2 linked regions of the Pueribacillus theae genome follow. The protein of the gene in region 1 interacts with the protein of each later gene in a pairwise test. Links are inferred from orthologs where the notes say so. Each region holds a gene or a part of one and is shown on either strand. Other genes may lie near its edges.

Region 1 (9,532 bases):
GCGTCCGAACTGAACGAGTTGACCTGTCAACTGATTCACTCCTTAGAACATGCGTTTTTTAAAAAAAAGAAAGTTTACATTGGCAGTTCGCCAATTGAATCAAATCCAACCTCTAACCTCAGCGTTTTCTTTAGATCATAGATTTATTTAAAAAAAGAAAAAAGAGCATATTCACACAATATTCTCCCTTTCTCTTGACTTGATTATGTTAGTCTTGCCGTTTCACTCTCAAATTATACGATTGGAGAGTATTACTCGATAAAGATTGTTAGTCCAAAAGCTTATAAACCAACATTTTTCATTCCATCTTCACTTGTACATAACAAAAAGAACCTTCGGCATAATCGTTTAAAAATATGGTTAGAGGCGATTTGCCTAAGGAACGGTAATAAATCCTTCTTATTTGTCCATAGAATGCACAATCTTTAGTGTTAGCATTATATAACTTTACCACAATCAAACAGACGGGTCAACTTTTTTTGAACGAAAAATCATATAACCTTTCGCCTTGTCAACAATCTCTACAAAACCAAAGAGAGATTCTAATTCTTTTTTCGCTGAAGGCGCCCCTTGCTTTTTTTGAATAACAATCCATAATTCTCCGTTTTCTTTCAAAAAATCGAATGCATCGCGGAATAATTGATATACAACTTTTTTCCCGGCTCGGATCGGAGGATTTGAAAGAATAGCGGCATATTGGTCTGTCGGGACTTGTTGGAATAAATTGCTTTTTAAAATGGTTGCGTTCTCAATCTTGTTGGCATATCTGTTCTTCTCTGCTAATGATAAGGCACGCTCATTGATGTCAACCAACATTACATTGCGTCTTTCGTTGTCTTTAGCGAGAGAAAGGCCGATTGGACCGTACCCGCAACCTACATCTAAAATGGTTCCTTCTTCCTCAGGAAAAATAAATGATTCAATTAATAGCTTCGTTCCAAAATCAATTTCACTCTTAGAGAAAACACCATCGTCTGTTGTGAAGATCATTCGATTCCCTCTTAACGTTGTTTCCAGCGTTGTTGGGTTGCTTTTTGAAGATGGCTTTTCCGAATAGTAGTGTTCCGCCAAAAGAATCACGCTCTTTTCACTCGTTTCCTTTACGCAAGTATAAAACAGCAGGGTATACCCAATCAAGGTACACCCTGCTTTGCTTAAGAGGTTGTTCAAAAAGTCCAGGAAAAATGGCTGTCGAATTTCTGCGTCAGCTTGCTTTTCCGTTCCTCACGTATTGTCCTCATACGCTCTGGTACTCAAAGCTGCGCTTCCTTGAACTTCTCCGCCCTTTTTGTCCTCCTTTTTGAGACACCATTTTAATTATTTTAATTCTACGCCAGCGCCAACTTCTTCGAGTTTTGCTTTAAGTTCTTCAGCTTCTTCTTTTGCGACGCCTTCTTTAATTGGTTTTGGAGCATTGTCAACAAGTTCTTTCGCTTCTTTCAGCCCAAGACCAGTGATTTCACGAACGACTTTAATCACTTTAATTTTGCTGCTTCCAGCACTTTCAAGAACAACATCAAATTCAGATTTTTCTTCAGCAGCACCGCCTGCAGCAGCACCGCCCGCAACTGCAACTGGTGCAGCAGCAGTAACGCCAAATTCTTCTTCAATGGCTTTTACTAGATCATTTAATTCTAAAACTGTCATTTCTTTTATCGCATCAATAATTTGCTCTTTACTCATTTTGTAAGATCCTCCTTGTTATTTGTTTTTTAAGAAACATAAACGCTTGTTTTACGCGCCTTCGCCTTCTTCTTTTTGATCGGCAACTGCTTTCGCCGCCAATGCAAAGTTGCGCATTGGTGCTTGCAATACGCTAAGCAACATCGAAAGAAGCCCTTCGCGGGATGGCAAATCAGCAATTTCTTTAATTTCATTGACAGTAACAACTTGGCCTTCAATCACACCTGTTTTGATTTCTAATGCTTCGTGGTCTTTTGCAAAATTGCTAAGGATTTTCGCAGGACCAACAACGTCTTCATTGCTGAATGCAATCGCAGTAGGACCGACAAGCTGGTCATCTAATGCCGTAAGCTCCGCCTCTGCAGTCGCACGGCGAGTCATTGAGTTTTTGTACACTTTGAAGTCAATTCCAGCTTCACGAAGCTGTTTGCGCAATTCCGTTACTTCAGCGACGTTAAGGCCTCGGTAATCAACTAAGATTGTAGCTTTGCTCGCTTTCAGCTTGTCAGCAATTTCACTTACAACTTTCTTCTTGCTCTCAATCTGGCTGCTCATTCGTGACACCTCCCAGTAAGTCAACATTCATCCATACCTGTGCTAATAGAGGATGTTCAAAAAATCCGGAGGCTTACAGGAGGTAAGTCAGTTCGACGTTATCACAGGACGTGATGCTTTTAGTCGAACTTCCTTAATAGGCTGCGAATCTCTTCGTCAGCTTGCTCTTCCTCGACCTTCTTGCCTCTCGTTGTCCTCCTTTTTTGAACACACACTATTTAAAAACACCTTCATGCCGATCGACATGAAGGTGTAAATTGACAGAAACTCCTGTTTCGTCCTTAAACAACCTCGGCAGGAAGATTAAGTGCATGGCGCACCCCTGCTGTCTACGGTATGAATCAGATTTATTTTTAATTAACATGCTCTAGTATAATAGGCGGCGATATACAATGTCAAATGAAAGTTTCTAATAATCTCCGGGCTTTTTTTGCAAACGGCCCATTAAGCGAATGCTGTTGGGTTAACCCTTACTCCAGGACCCATTGTGGAAGAGATGGAAATATTCTTCATATAAGTCCCTTTTGCGGCTGATGGTTTTGCTTTCACAAGCGCATCTACAACAGCTTCAAAGTTTTCAGCCAACTTTTCGCTCTCAAATGAAACTTTACCGATTGGCGCATGGACGTTACCGGCTTTGTCCACTCGGTATTCAACTTTGCCCGCTTTAATTTCTTTTACCGCTTTTTCCACTTCAAATGTAACCGTGCCTGTTTTTGGATTTGGCATTAAGCCTTTTGGCCCCAACACACGGCCGAGCTTTCCGACCTCTGCCATCATATCCGGTGTAGCAACGATGACATCAAAGTCAAACCAGCCTTGGTTGATTTTATTAATGTACTCTTGATCGCCAACGAAATCCGCGCCTGCAGCTTCAGCTTCTTTTACTTTTTCACCTTTTGCAAATACGAGAACGCGTTGTGTTTTTCCTGTACCGTTCGGCAATACAACCGCGCCGCGTACTTGTTGGTCGTTCTTGCGGGGATCAACGCCAAGGCGAACCGCCATTTCAACCGTTTCATCGAAGTTAGCTTTTGCAGTTTGTTTCACAAGTTCAATCGCTTCATTTAAGCCATATTGTTTTGAGCGGTCAACTAATTTGGCTGAATCTTGATATTTCTTACCTTTTTTCTTCATGTTCTTTCCTCCTAAGTGGTTTAACGGAATATCCTCCCACATGTATCAATTACGCCTCGGCGTAATCGTGTCCGGATTTTTTTCGAGCTTGCTCGAAAACTACAACTATAAAAACGAAAAGGCTACGGACGATGGGTCCGCAACTAGCTTTTAGTCTTCGATCGTAATTCCCATGCTGCGCGCTGTTCCTTCAATCATTTGCATAGCCGCTTCAACGCTTGCCGCATTCAAGTCAGGCATTTTTAGTTCAGCAATTTCGCGAACTTTTGCGCGTTTCACTGTTGCAACTTTTTTCTTGTTTGGCTCACCTGATCCTGAATCGATGCCGGCTTCTTTTTTCAAAAGGACAGCCGCAGGCGGTGTTTTTGTAATAAATGTGAATGAACGATCTTCAAAAACCGAAATTTCAACAGGAATAATTAAACCTGCTTGGTCTTGTGTACGAGCATTGAATTCTTTACAAAATCCCATAATATTTACTCCCGCTTGTCCAAGAGCTGGTCCAACCGGTGGTGCTGGATTTGCTTTGCCAGCAGGTATTTGAAGTTTTACAACTTTGATCACTTTTTTAGCCACGTGACACACCTCCTTAAGTCCGTGATGTGGTATTTGGGTTTGAACCCTCCCACCCATGACACACAACATATGTTGTATAATGCTAAAGTCTCTAATTGACTTTTTAAACATTAAAAGTCTACCACTTAATCATCATAAAAGCAATAAGAGATGTTTAGAAAGTCAACAGAGCCTCTTAAATTCTTTCAATTTGTGTGAAATCGAGTTCAACAGGCGTTTCACGTCCAAACATGTTTACATGGACTTTCACTTTTTGTTTGTCTATATCGATCTCATCAATCTTGCCGACAAAATTGGCGAACGGGCCTTCTTTCACTTTGACGCTTTCGTTCAATTCGAAATCTACCTCAGGCTTCGGAGTTTCATAGCCCATGCTTCTTAAGATTGATTCAACTTCTTCAGGCAGCAGGGGAGTTGGCTTGGAACCGGCGCCGCTCGAACCAACAAAACCGGTTACGCCTGGAGTATTTCGGACGACATACCACGAATCATCAGTCATGATCATTTCTGTTAGAACATAACCAGGAAATACTTTTCGCATTGTTGTTTTCTTTTTACCATTTTTAATTTCGGTTTCTTCTTCCACAGGAACCAATACTCGAAAAATTTTATCAGTCATCCCCATTGATTCAACCCGTTTTTCAAGATTGGTTTTTACCTTGTTTTCATACCCGGAATACGTATGAACAACATACCATCTTTTTTCCATAACAAATAGGACTTCTCGTCCTTCCCTCCCCAATGCATTTACTTACCACGTTACCCTGTATTGCCAAGAGCCGTCATGTTTATTCCAAAATGAACTGAATCAATGAAGAAATGCCAAAGTCAACAATGACAAAGAAAACAGTGACAAAAGCAACTGTTGCGATAACGGTAATTGTATATTTCACTAATTCCTTTTTTGTTGGCCAGCGAACTTGTTTCATTTCGTTGACAACGTTTTTAAGAAACTTGCCTGCCTTCTTAAACATGAATTTGCTATTCCCCTTCCCGGCATAAACGGAATTGGATCCATTCCGCTTTAACGGAAGCTCTCACTTCAGATTACTTCGTTTCATGGTGAATAGTATGGGCATTGCATCGCTTACAAAACTTTTTTATTTGCATTCTTGCCATGTGGTTTTGCTTATTTTTATGCGTCGAATAATTTCTGCTTCCACAAACCGAACAGGCTAAAATCAATTTGCTTTGCATTCCCACACCCTCTTATTCTACTGCATCTCATACTGAATCAACTTTATCACAGCTAAAATCAGCATGTCAACGAGAGCTGAATCGTTTGGAAAAATAATGACGCCCCTTCATCTGCCAGTTTACGACGTCTACTAATGCAAAAAACAGGGAATCCCTGTTTTTGCTCGTCCGATATAAGGTTGTTCAAAATCCGATATGCCCTCCTTTTTGAACGCACTTATAAGGTTATTTCTTTTAGTTCCAAATACCGTTCCAGCTTCCTTTTCACACGCTGAAGAGCGTTATCAATCGATTTCACGTGGCGATTAAGATCTTCTGAGATTTCTTGGTAAGATCGGCCGTCTAAATAATGCATGAGCACCTGGCGCTCAAGATCGCTTAATACTTCCAACATTTTATGTTCAATATCGTTAAATTCTTCCCGATTAATGAGCAGCATTTCAGGATCTGTCTTCCGTGTGCCTGTTAAAACATCCATAAGCGTTCTGTCAGATTCTTCATCAAATATAGGCTTGTCTAATGAAACGTAAGAATTAAGCGGGATATGCTTCTGCCTCGTGGCTGTTTTGATTGCTGTAATCATTTGCCTTGTAATGCATAATTCCGCAAATGCCTTAAAAGAAGACAGCTTGTCTTCTTTAAAATCACGGATTGCTTTATATAGGCCAATCATGCCCTCTTGGATAATATCTTCCCGGTCGGCGCCGATTAAAAAATAAGAACGTGCTTTTGCCCTTACAAAGTTCTTGTATTTGTTAATTAAATATTCAAGCGCTATCGTATTCCCTTCATGGATAATACGAACAAGTTCTTCATCTTGAATCGTTTCGAATTCGATGTGTTCTGCAAGGCCTGGCATGTTCAACCTGCATCCCCCCGACCATGTTGTGAAAGAGTCAAAAAATTACCTATTTTAAAAAAATGGCATATAACCCCATTATAAACATAGATCAATAATGCGTCAACCATTCAAGACTTTCCCCTTCGCCATTTTTCAAAAGCTGCCTGTACTTCCGGGGAAAGCCAAATCTTTGATTTGCGTACTGAACGGTCGATTTCCTCAATTTTTTCTTCAATCCCTTTTTCAATTCTTTTCACTTCATTTAAAAGTTCACGAGCTGACTTTCGCAATGCCCCCTGGCCAAAGATCGCTTTTTGTTCCGCGTAATCCGATGTCGCCACATGGATTTGTGTAAGTACCCCCTTTAACTCGACGGTTAATTGCTCAATTTTTTCATCCGCCGTCTCGCCTTCACTCGTAAAAATGACAGTCACATCATGGCGGTTGAACACTTTTTGGATGCCTGGAACGAGGTACGCATCAAATACAATGATCACTTGATAACCTGTGTATGCCTGATACTCGGCCATTTTATCGATCAACAAATCACGCGCACCTTCGAGATCGGTATCTTTCATCTCTTTTAATTCCGGCCAGGCTCCAATGATGTTATAGCCGTCCACAATCAGAATATCCATTGCACTAACCCCCGATTGGGCTTCGCTTCCGCAAAACTTCATACATTAAAACGCCTGCCGCAACCGATGCATTAAGCGACGTCACTTTCCCTTTCATTGGAAGGCGCACGAGGAAATCACATTTTTGCTTAATTAACCGACCGATGCCTTTTCCTTCACTGCCAATGACAAGCCCAACCGGCATATCGTAATCCGCTTCACGGAAGTCTTGCTTTCCTTTGGCGTCCGCTCCTACAAACCATAGCCCTCTTTCTTTTAATTCATCCATCGTTTGTGCCAAGTTTCCGACGCGGACGACGGGAACATGTTCAATCGCTCCTGTCGATGCTTTTGCGACCGCTGCTGTCAATCCGACTGATCGGCGTTTTGGAATGATGATGCCATGAACCCCTACACATTCTGCCGTCCGCAAAATGGAACCTAAGTTATGGGGGTCTTCGATTTCATCAAGCAAAAGGAAAAAAGGAGCTTCATTCAACGCCTCCGCTCTTTGGAAAAGCTCGTCCATTCCGGCATAGTTGTAGGCTGCAATCGAAGCGACGACACCTTGATGATTCCCTTGATTGACTAATCGATCAAGCTTTTGCTTCGGGACAAATTGGATGAGCACACCGTTTTTTTTCGCAAGTTCGATGAGTTCGTTCATTTGCCCACCGCGTGAACCTTCGTTCACCCATAATTTATTAATTTCCCGATTTGAACGGAGAGCCTCAAGGACTGGATTTCTTCCCATGATGAGTTCACTTTCCATTTTGAACACTTCTTTCTTCAATGAACGAAATCATAGCCGAGATGATGCTATCGATTCGTTCATCATTTTTCTGTAAGTAATGATAGCCAATTAATGCCTCAAGGGCTGTACTGTAACGGTACGTTTGGACGTCAGTATTTTTAGGAATCGTTGGTGACTTTGCATTTCTTCCCCTTCTTAATACAGCCTCTTCCTCTTCAGTAAAAAAATTGGCTTCTCTTAATTTGTGAAGAACTTTTGCTTGTGCCTTTGCCGATACATAGTTTGTCGCAAGGCGGTGCAATCGCTGCGGGCGAACTTGCCCGCTTTTAAGCAAATGTTCGCGCACAAATACTTCCAAGACAGCATCACCCATGTACGCAAGTGCAAGGGCATTTAATTGTTTGGCATCAACATTGCTTTGGGCCATATCTACTCTTTCCTTTTCCAGCGAACGCCTTGGGGAGTATCTTCTAAAATAATATGTTGTGCAAGGAGTTGATCGCGGATTTCATCGGCTCTAGCAAATTGGCGTTCTTTTCTTGCTTGGTTCCTTTCTTCAATAAGCTTTTCAATTTCTTCATCAAGCAAAGCCTCTTCTTGCTTTAACGGGATGCCAAGTACAGTTGAAATCTCTTCAAAGAGGGTCAAATAAGCTGAAAGCACTGCTTTTGAAGAATTTTTATTCGCTAAATAACGGTTCGCTTCCTTTGCGAGTTCAAAAAGAACAGCGATGGCATTTGCAGTATTAAAATCATCGTCCATTTCTTCAATGAACTGTTTTTTTAACCGTTGAATTGCATCCAAAGAAGATTCAATGTTTTTATCAAGATTGGCAGAATGCGCCATACGGTATTCTAAATTCCTTACGGTTTCTTTCAGTCTTTCGAGTCCACTTCGTGCACTTTCAAGAAGTTCATCATTAAAATTTATAGGATTGCGGTAATGGACAGACAACATGAAAAACCTGACAACGTTCGGATCTTGATTTTGAATTAATTCGTGGACTAACACAACATTTCCTAACGATTTAGACATTTTCTCATCATTGATTTTAATATAGCCGTTATGCATCCAATAGTTGGCAAATGGCTTTCCTGTTAATGCTTCCGTTTGGGCGATTTCATTTTCATGATGCGGAAAAGCCAAATCTCGGCCCCCAGCATGGATATCAATCGTTTCGCCTAAATATTTCTTTGCCATCGCCGAGCATTCAATATGCCAGCCTGGCCGACCTTTCCCCCATGGGCTATCCCACGCAATTTCCCCTTCCTTTGCCGCTTTCCAAATTGTAAAATCAAGAGGGTCTTGCTTTTTTTCCCCTACTTCAATTCGGGCGCCAAGACGAAGATCATCAATCGATTGATGGGATAATTTACCGTAGCCCTCAAATTCACGCGTTTTAAAATAAACATCGCCGTCTGCCTCATAGGCGTAGCCCTTTTCAATTAACGCTTCTACAAAATCGATAATTTCATCCATGTTCTCCATCACACGTGGATGGACATCCGCTTTTCGCACGCCGAGAGCCTCTGTATCTTCGTGGTATGCTTTGATAAAACGCTCCGCTAATTTGGGAACTTCTTCGCCAATTTCTTTCGCTGCTTTAATAATTTTATCGTCAACGTCTGTGAAATTTGATACGTAATACACATCATAGCCCCTATATTGAAAATAGCGACGAACCGTATCGAAAACGATAGGAGGCCTTGCATTTCCGATATGGATGTAATTGTAGACCGTTGGCCCGCACACATACATTTTTACTTTCTTATCCTCAATTGGAATGAATGTTTCTTTCTTTCGGGTTAACGTATTGTATAGCTTTATCGACACTTTCCCCGCTCCTTTTATCCATCAGTTTTAACTGTTCTTCAAGCATCGCAATTCTTTTTTCCATCTCACTTATTTTATCTGCAACGTTGTCAGGGTGTTGGACCCTTACTCCATCCTGAATGACAACCTTTCCCGGTATGCCGACGACAGTCGAATTTGGGGGGACATCTTTTAAAACAACCGAACCCGCGCCGATTTTTGAATTTTCTCCTAACGTAATCGAACCAATGACTTTTGCACCTGTCGAAATCATCACGTTATTTTTAACCGTGGGATGCCGTTTCCCTTTTTCTTTGCCTGTTCCGCCTAAAGTGACCCCTTGAAAAATAATGACGTCGT
Region 2 (9,431 bases), on another replicon or contig:
CGGGCAAGTTAACTATACGTCAAACGAATTAAAGAAAGTGAAAGGAATGGCCAGCTTTGATGCAAAGCATGTAACGGAACGAAATGCAAGCGAGGTCGTTCATCGTGACCATATGATTTTAATCTAATTAAGGAAGGATGATTCCATTGTTTAAAAATAAAGATGATCCTTCATTAAAAACTTGTTTCGAATTGGTTTTTTCCGAGGATTTGGCAGAGAAGTCTTTTCTGGAAGATCATCTTTATTCTCTCAATCATGGGGTGGTTTAAAATTCTACATTGAAAAGGAGATGGAGAAAAATGGAATTAATTGAAAAAGCGAAAAAAGCGAAAAAAGCTTCAGCCATTTTATCGGCAACGACGACGGAAGAAAAAAACGCGGCATTAAATACAATCGCTGATGAATTAATCAATCATAAAGATTTCATCCTATCGAAAAACGAGCTCGATATCCAAAACGGTAAAGAGACAGGCTTAAGCAGCGCACTGATCGATAGGCTGACATTGACAGAAAAGAGAATAAATGATATTGCGGAAGGGCTGAACCAAGTTGCGAAATTAAAAGATCCGGTCGGGGAAAAAATCGAATCCTGGGAACGCCCGAACGGCCTTCAAATTACAAGTGTACGGGTCCCTTTAGGGGTCGTCGGCATGATTTATGAAGCGAGGCCGAATGTAACCGTTGATGCTGCCGGCCTTTGCCTGAAAACGGGAAATGCTGTTATTCTTAGGGGAAGCTCTTCAGCGATTGAATCAAACAAAGCGCTCGTCACCATCATTCATCAAGCGCTCGAAAAAACCGCTTTGCCCGCTGATGCTGTCCAATTAATTGAGGATACGAGCCGCGAGGCCGCATCTGCCATGTTTAAGCTGAATGATTACCTTGATGTCCTAATACCAAGAGGTGGAGCCGGCTTAATAAAAACTGTAGTAAACAACTCAACGGTTCCGGTTTTGGAGACTGGGGCAGGAAATTGCCACGTATATATCGATGAGTCTGCTGAAAAGCAAATGGCGATAGATATTGCGGTAAATGCAAAAACACAGCGCCCTTCCGTTTGCAATGCGATTGAAACATTGTTAATCCATAAGCGCTGGGCAGATGCTCATCTAGGCGATGTTGTAAAAGATTTGCAAACAAATGGCGTGGCATGCCTCGGTGACGATTATGTTGTTCAGCACGCCACTGATGTAAAGAAAGCAACAGAAGAAGACTGGGCTACGGAATTTTTAGACAATACGATTGCGATTAAAGTAGTGAACGATGTTGAAGAAGCCATCGAACATATTAACGACTACGGAACGAAACACTCTGAAGCAATTGTCAGCGAAAATGAAGGGAATGTAAAGCGGTTCTTTCAAGCAGTTGACGCTGCCGCATTATACCACAATGCCTCAACAAGGTTTACCGACGGGTTCGAATTTGGCTTTGGCGCAGAAATCGGGATCAGCACGCAAAAACTCCATGCAAGAGGGCCAATGGGATTAAAAGCGTTGACAACGAATAAATATGTTATTGAAGGAACGGGGCAAATCCGCGAATAAGGTAATTCAAAAAGTCCGGAGATTCACAGGATGTGAATCAGTTCGACGTTATCACAGGACGTGATGCTTTTAGTCGAACAACTTAAGCTGTCGAATTTCTTCGTCAGCTTCATTCTTGCGGTACTCACGTATCCTACAAACGGTTCGAAGGTTCTTCTGCTAAAAACGTGCACGTCCTGTGCACAACGCAGAAGTCAGCACCTCCTGTGCAAGTCTCAGAACTTTGCTTCCTCGAACTTCTCGGCTCTTTTTGTCCTCCTTTTTGAATCCGCAAATAAGATAATTCAAAAAATCCGGAGTGCTATTTCACCCCGGATTTTTCTTTTTTCATAAGGTAATCCATGACCCCCATCGAGAATACTTGCAGATCCATCTTCAGAATTTCAAAAGTGACGTGATCTGTTGGAACGTTATGTTCATTTATCAGCCTTTCGCTTATTTTATCAAACAATCTGTCAGCGAGTTCATTCATCTCTTTTCCTTCGCTTAATACTTCTTTCCCTGTATTCACATAAACAGGAAGCCAATATTCAATTTGCCGGTATGCCTCTTCAACTTGATCCGTCACGCTGAAATGGCCAAAGTAAATGCGTTCGACATCCATTTTTTTGATTTTTTCCATGGAATGCAAAGTTTTGTCCGGGTCAAATTGATTGGGTGAAGTTGCCGGCAAAAATAATTTAAAACCAAATTCTTCAATATGCGTGTGTTGAATTCCAAGCGTATCGCCTACGAAGATGCCGTTGCTGACAGGATCGTAAATACTGAAATGATGGTTCGCATGTCCCGGCGTATCTAAAAATAAAAGTTCACAATGATCGCTTATTCGAAGTGTGTCATTCTCTCCCTTTATCAAAATTCTCTCTTCAGGAACGGGTAAAATCGGACTGAAAAACTGTTCGAATTTTTCACCGTAAACTGCTTTTGCCCCTTGGATTAAGCGAGACGGGTCAGCCATGTGCCTTGCTCCTTTAGGGTGAACAACAAGCTTTGCATTTGGGCACTTCTCCATAAGCAAACCTGCACCGCCGGCATGATCAAGGTGAATATGCGTAACAATAATATACTCAACTTGTTCAGGATTGATATGTAAATCCTCCAAACCTTGAAGGATGTACGGAATTGAAGGGCTAGCACAAGTTTCAATCAGCGTTAATTTTTCTTCATTTATCACATAGGTGCCTGTCCTGTTTTCAAACCCAAGATCAAAGCCGTCAATTAAGTGGATACGGTTTCCTAGATCAATCGGCTTCTTTTTTCCCATTTTTCGAAAAACTCCCTTGTTAGTGAATTTGACATTTCATTAACTATATTCCCTCTATTCATTCTAAGGGAAGAAAATTGAATTGTAAACGGTGGTCATGAGGGCGTTTAATCTTTAAATGGATAATTTTTTTCAAAGTAATCCCGCTCATTTATCGCATACTAACTGTAATCTCCTTACTAAAGAAGGGGGGATTACGACTGATGTCTCATGATTATGATGCTGCCTTATTCTACCTCCATCGAATGGCATGCAGCGACTTAATTCATTTGATGACTTTAACGAAAGATGATTTTCTTTCTAAGAAAATCGAGAAATTTGTTAAAGATTTTATGTATGAACCCGAATTTTCTGTTGTTGAAAAATCTTACGATTCTTTATTATCGTATCTCGATCACGTATTTTTAGCTGAAATAGAAGAAGCTATCCAAAAACAAAGCCAATAATGTTTGGCTTTGTTTTTCTTAAGTGAGTCCCTTTTTTCATGTTAGAATGATGGTAGTGTAAAAAGGGGAGGGGCATAAATTATGTACACATCTGCTTTAATGACAAAGTTCAAAACAAGTGTATTTAGCGAAATGGCCCAGTATAAAAAGAAAAAGATCGCTGAAGGAAAAGAAATCATTGATTTAAGCATCGGAAGCCCTGATCTACCGCCGCCAACATTCATGATGGATGAACTCGCGCGCTCAGTCTGTGACGAAACTCAGTATGGCTATACGCTCACTGGAACCGATGAGTTTTTATCGGCTGTTTCATTTTTTTATCGGAATCGATACAATGTCGAACTGGATAAAGAGACGGAAATATTGCAGTTATCCGGGTCACAAGACGGGCTTGTGCACCTGCCGCTAATTTTAACGGATCCAGGCGACGTCGTATTAATGCCGGATCCTTGCTATCCAGCTTACCAAATCGGCATTGATTTAGCACGCGCTGAAGCCTATCGGATGCCATTAAAGAAAGAAAACAATTTTTTTCCGAATCTAAACGAAATCCCAGAAACTGTTGTAAAAAAGGCAAAGCTTATGTTTCTTAATTATCCGGGCAATCCTGTTCCAGTTATGCCTACAAAGGAATTTTTTGAAGAGGTTGTGGCATTCGCAAGAAAACACAGCATCGTTGTCGTTCATGACTTCGCCTATTCAGAGTTAAACTTTACGAATGAAAAGCCGATAAGTTTTTTATCGGTAGATGGGGCAAAAGAAATCGGGGTTGAATTCAATTCTTTGTCAAAAAGCTTTAATATGGCGGGCTGCCGGATTGCTTATCTTGCAGGAAATCACCATATCATTAAAGCGTTGGGCCGATTAAAGTCTAATTTGGATTACGGGGTTTTTATGCCGATCCAAAAAGCAGCAACAAAAGCATTAATGGAGGGAGCGCAATTTTTGGATAAAAACCGTTACATTTATAAAGCGCGCCGTGATGTGCTAGTGGACGGATTGAATGAGATTGGATGGAAGATTGATACACCCGATGCGACGATGTTTATTTGGGCGCCAATTCCAAGCGGGTTCACCTCTTTAAAATTTACATATGAGTTAATTGATCGGGCAGGGGTTGTCGTTACCCCGGGAAATGCGTTCGGTGAGTATGGCGAAGGGTATGTTAGAATCGCACTTGTGCAACATGAAGGAAAGCTGAAAAAGGCAGTTGAGAAAATCAAGAAATCCAATATTTTGTAACGGTTTTGTAGAACTTTAAATTGGAGTGTCGTGTGTTTTTTTGGTAAGATGATATGTTGTAAATATAATTTTGAAAGGTGATGTTTGCTATTGGAAAGCAAAAAATCATACCAAATTTTACTTTATTACAAATATGTCCATATTGAAAATCACGAAGAATTCGCTGCAGAGCATCTCGCTTTCTGCAAAGAATTGGGCCTTAAAGGAAGAATCCTTGTTGCCGAAGAAGGCATCAATGGCACAGTTTCCGGAACAGTTGAACAAACGAATAAATATATGGAAACGATTCATAACGATCCGCGCTTTGCAGATATGGAATTCAAGATCGATGAAGCGGATGGACACGCATTCAAAAAAATGTTTGTCCGCCCAAGGAAAGAAATTGTATCGCTTCGCCTCGAAAACGATATTAACCCAAACGAGAAAACGGGAAAATATTTAAGCCCGAAAGAATTTTACGAAGAAATGCAGAAAGAAGACGTTATTGTCCTTGATGCCCGAAATGACTACGAATATGAAATCGGCCATTTCCGCGGAGCGATTAACCCGGGCGTTGATGCATTCCGCGACTTGCCAAAATGGGTTAAAGAAAACTTGAGTGAGCATAAAGATAAGAAAATCCTCGCGTATTGCACCGGCGGTATCCGTTGTGAGAAACTTACCGGTTTCTTGCTTGAAGAAGGCTTTAAAGATGTCGGGCAACTGCACGGCGGCATTATTATGTACGGAAAAGATGAAGAAGTGCAAGGGGAGCTTTACGACGGAAAATGCTACGTATTTGATGAAAGAATCTCGGTGCCAATTAATAAAAAAGAAAATATCATCGTTTCCAACTGCTATTATTGCGGGAAAAAAGAAGATCGCTATGTAAACTGCGCGAACCCGGATTGCAACAGGCAGCACGTTTGCTGTGAAGAATGCGAGGAAAAATATCAACGTTCCTGCTCTGATGAATGCAGGGCACATCCGCGCAACATGTATAGGCGTGAGCTTCAGAAACAAAATGCTTAAAGAAAGGCAGAGAGGCCGGGGATACGAATGAAACAATATCTCGAATTGTGTCAACACATTTTGGAACACGGAACCGAAAAATCAGATCGCACAGGGACAGGAACAATCAGTATTTTCGGCTACCAAATGCGATTCAATTTAGCGGATGGCTTTCCTTTGTTAACAACAAAAAAACTGCATACGAAATCAATTATTCACGAGCTGCTATGGTTTTTAAAAGGTGATACGAACATTCAGTATTTGAACGAAAATGGTGTGAAAATATGGAATGAATGGGCAGATGAAAATGGAGATCTCGGCCCAGTATACGGCTATCAATGGCGTTCATGGCCAGATGGCAACGGAGGAACAATCGATCAAATCAAGGAAGTCGTTCACCAAATTAAGCACAATCCCGACTCAAGAAGGTTGATTGTAAGTGCGTGGAATGTGGCTGACGTCGGCAAAATGGCGTTGCCGCCTTGCCATTGCCTGTTTCAATTTTATGTGGCTGATGGGAAATTGTCTTGCCAATTGTACCAGCGCAGTGCTGACGTATTTCTCGGTGTTCCGTTTAATATCGCTTCCTATTCATTGCTTACGATGATGATTGCGCAAGTATGCGGATTGAAGCCGGGGGAATTTGTCCATTCGTTTGGAGATACGCATATTTATACGAATCATATCAAGCAGGTGAAGCTGCAATTAACAAGGGAGCCGAGACCCCTTCCCATCTTGAAAATCAATCCGGATGTCAATTCCATCTTCGATTTTAAATACGAAGATTTTGAGATCGTAGATTACAATCCTCATCCGCATATTAAAGGGGAAGTCTCGGTATGATTTCTTTTTTAGTCGCAATGGACAAAAACCGGTTAATTGGCAAGGACAATGATTTGCCGTGGAGGCTGCCTGCTGATCTTGCCTTTTTTAAGAAAAAAACGACCGGCAATACAATCATTATGGGCAGGAAAACATATGCTTCCATTGGGCGGCCGCTCCCAAACCGCCGAAATGTCATTTTGACAAGGGACAAAAATTTTAATGCTGAAGGCTGTATTATTGTACACACCGTCGAAGATGCAATTGCCTCCATTCAGCCGAATGAAGAAGGTTTTGTCATTGGCGGTGCAGAAATTTTTCCTCAATTTCTGCCTTATGCAGACAAAATGTATATTACATTCATTAACGAAGAATTTGACGGCGATACGTATTTTCCTGAGATTGACATGGAGAAGTGGCAGCTCGTTTCAAGAGAAAAAGGAATAAAGAATGATAAAAACCCGTACGACTATGAATTTTTATGCTATAAAAAACTTCCAATTTAAGTTGGAAGTTTTTTCTGTTTTTAAAACACTTTTTTTGGGAATAGGTTAGGAAATGGAACGATCAAGCAAGAAGTAAAAGAAAATTGGGATGTAAATAGCCCGTAAGCAAGATGAGACAAAATAATTCAAAATATTTCGGTTATATCAGCTTTGCATCCTATTTTTGCTCTTGATATGCTTTTAACAACTTTATAGTAAGAAAATACTGCAAAGCATCCATTTTTTTAAGAGGGGGTAAACCGTGAAAAAACTCTTTAACTCTGCTATTTTATTTGCTTTATTACTAGTGCTTGCTGCATGTGGTTCGTCCGGCAGCTCGGGTGATGGAGAAGATTCTGATAATTTATTAGCCAGTTTAAAAGAAAAAGGGTCAGTGACGATTGGTTTTGCCAATGAAAAGCCTTATGCCTATGAAGAGGACGGTGAACTAAAAGGCGCAGCCGTAGACATTGCAAAAGCCGTTTTCAAAGAAATGGGCATTGACAAAGTGGAAGGCCAGCTTTCTGATTTCGGACAATTGATTCCTGGTTTGAATGCAGGCAAATTCGATGTTATTACGGCGGGCATGGCGATCACTCCTGACCGCTGTAAAAATGCGGCATTCGCTGAGCCGGAATTACAGTATGGAGAAGGTTTAGTTGTCAAGGCTGGAAATCCGGAAAATCTGCATAGTTATAAAGACATTGCTGATCATCCTGATATAAAGGTTGCGGTCATGGCCGGCGCCACTGAAAATGAATTTCTTATTAGAGAAGGCGTCAGCAAGGATCAAATCATGAGTGTACCCGATATTCCGGCTTCTTTCTCAGCTGTTGAGTCAGGGAGAGCCCATGCGACAACTGCAACAGAAATGACGATAAAAATGGCACTGGAATCAGCAAATAACAACAACCTCGAATTTGTTACAGACTTTGAGCAACCTGATATTGAGGGAGTCCCAAGCTACGGCGCGGCGGCATTCCGAAAAGACAATGAAGCATTAAAAAATGCGTATAACGAAGCGTTGGCAAAGATTAAAGAAGACGGAACATTAATTGAACTTGCCGAGAAATCTGGATTTACCGAGGAAATGAATATGGTTCCGGAAGGTATCACGGCTGAAAACGTATGCAGTGGCGAAGAATATTAATTTTCTATTTCTTCTAGGTCAGGTTCCACATAAGAGAATCTGGCCTTTTCCTTTGAAATAGGGTGCGATTTATTTTCCGGGAAGCGGTATTTTGTTAGGGGAAAATCGCCCCGATAATGTCTATTTAAAGAGGTGATTGCGATTAATGAACTGGGTGAAATCCTTTTTGTTTTATTAAAAGGTTTGAAAATTACACTAATCATTTTGGTTGGGTCTGCCGTTTTAGCATACATCATCGCATTTATTGCAGGGTTTTGCCGATTGTCTACTAATATTTTTCTCAGTAAATTTACGGGATTTTACGTGGAAGTATTTCGAGGCACTTCTTTAATTGTGCAATTATTTTGGTTTTCATATGCGTTGCCCGGCCTTTTTGGGATTCAATTGGGCAGTGACTTATGGGCGGGCATTCTCGCTATTTCATTAAACTATGGTGCATACATGTCTGAAATTGTCCGGGGATCGATTCTATCTGTATCCAAAGGACAAACAGAGGCTGCCATCGCGCTGAACATGTCGCGGTTTCAGCGAATGCGTCTTGTTATTTTACCTCAGGCCGTAAAAATGATGCTCCCTGAATTCGGGAATTATCTCATTCATATGCTAAAAGCCACTTCTCTTGTCTCCTTAATAGGATTAACTGACATTCTTTATTACGGCGACATTTACAGAAGTACACATCTTTCATTAGCGCCAACGGTCTATATTTTCGTTCTTGTCTTTTACTTTATTCTCGCACTTCCGCTCATCGGAATCACAAGAAAATTTGAACGAAGCGCAAGGAAGGGAGTGGCGAACTAAATGAATTGGGATTGGAATGTTATGGCCGACGCATTCCCAATGGTTTTTAAAGGAATGTGGGTGACGTTAGGGCTGACGATTGCATGTTATTTGTTTTCACTTGTATTTGGGTTCTTTTGGTTTTTTGTGAAGCAGATTCCGGGTCGACCGTTTCAATGGATTGTCTTTTGGATAATGGAATTTATACGCTCAACGCCGCCTCTTGTCCAATTGTTTTTTATATACTATGCATGGCCGATGGTTCCCTATGTCGGGGTTTCACTAAATCCGTTTGTTGCAGCAATTCTAGGGCTCGGTATTCACTTCAGCACTTATATTTCTGAAGTATACCGTTCAGGAATTGAGTCAGTTGACAAAGGGCAATGGGAAGCGGCAAGAGCTTTAAATTTCCCGACAGGCAAAACATGGACGAAAATCATTTTGCCACAGGCTTTGCCTCCGACAATTCCAATGCTTGGAAATTACTTAATCATCATGTTCAAGGAAGTTCCGCTTGCATCGACAATTGGGGTCGTCGGTATGCTTCATATGGCAAACGAATACGGAGCGCAGCATTGGAAATATCTTGAACCATTAACGCTTGTTGCCATCTTTTTCTTACTTCTAAGCTATCCGTCAGCAGTTTTAATTCGCAAACTCGAACAAAAATACAACCGGCGTTTTGACAAACGGGAAACTGTGCAATCC

The links.
Region 2: the proteins of rplL (region 1) and trhO interact in binary tests that used the Escherichia coli proteins (3 or more experiments, as listed by UniProt). The link is inferred for Pueribacillus theae from one-to-one orthologs.

What each region holds. Positions count from the first base shown.
Region 1 is NZ_QCZG01000004.1:103,740-113,271, forward strand. What follows is about bases 1-2,975. They hold rplL (50S ribosomal protein L7/L12), read right to left. Parts: upstream 1,684-2,975; coding sequence 1,318-1,683; downstream 1-1,317. Other genes in these bases: rpoB (DNA-directed RNA polymerase subunit beta), read right to left, coding at 1-30; DCC39_RS03590 (class I SAM-dependent methyltransferase), read right to left, coding at 457-1,071; rplJ (50S ribosomal protein L10), read right to left, coding at 1,735-2,238; rplA (50S ribosomal protein L1), read right to left, coding at 2,683-2,975. Outside these bases: more of rplA, read right to left, coding at 2,976-3,375; rplK (50S ribosomal protein L11), read right to left, coding at 3,526-3,951; transcription termination/antitermination protein NusG, read right to left, coding at 4,127-4,660; preprotein translocase subunit SecE, read right to left, coding at 4,740-4,925; rpmG (50S ribosomal protein L33), read right to left, coding at 4,999-5,148; RNA polymerase sporulation sigma factor SigH, read right to left, coding at 5,366-6,007; DCC39_RS03635 (NYN domain-containing protein), read right to left, coding at 6,118-6,627; 23S rRNA (guanosine(2251)-2'-O)-methyltransferase RlmB, read right to left, coding at 6,632-7,378; DCC39_RS03645 (Mini-ribonuclease 3), read right to left, coding at 7,368-7,787; cysS (cysteine--tRNA ligase), read right to left, coding at 7,790-9,193; cysE (serine O-acetyltransferase), read right to left, coding at 9,135-9,532. UniProt on the Escherichia coli protein: The binding site for several of the GTPase factors involved in protein synthesis (IF-2, EF-Tu, EF-G and RF3). Is thus essential for accurate translation.
Region 2 is NZ_QCZG01000002.1:131,103-140,533, reverse strand. The notes cover bases 3,673-6,546. They hold trhO (oxygen-dependent tRNA uridine(34) hydroxylase TrhO), read left to right. Parts: upstream 3,673-4,586; coding sequence 4,587-5,507; downstream 5,508-6,546. Other genes in these bases: DCC39_RS02115 (dihydrofolate reductase), read left to right, coding at 6,326-6,546; DCC39_RS02120 (thymidylate synthase), read left to right, coding at 5,535-6,329; DCC39_RS02130 (LL-diaminopimelate aminotransferase), read left to right, coding at 3,673-4,496. In the rest of the region: proB (glutamate 5-kinase), read left to right, coding at 1-127; DCC39_RS02145 (glutamate-5-semialdehyde dehydrogenase), read left to right, coding at 300-1,544; DCC39_RS02140 (MBL fold metallo-hydrolase), read right to left, coding at 1,846-2,808; DCC39_RS02135 (YhdB family protein), read left to right, coding at 3,012-3,254; more of DCC39_RS02130, read left to right, coding at 3,333-3,672; more of DCC39_RS02115, read left to right, coding at 6,547-6,814; ectoine/hydroxyectoine ABC transporter substrate-binding protein EhuB, read left to right, coding at 7,056-7,943; DCC39_RS02105 (amino acid ABC transporter permease), read left to right, coding at 8,085-8,744; ectoine/hydroxyectoine ABC transporter permease subunit EhuD, read left to right, coding at 8,745-9,431. UniProt on the Escherichia coli protein: Catalyzes oxygen-dependent 5-hydroxyuridine (ho5U) modification at position 34 in tRNAs, the first step in 5-carboxymethoxyuridine (cmo5U) biosynthesis.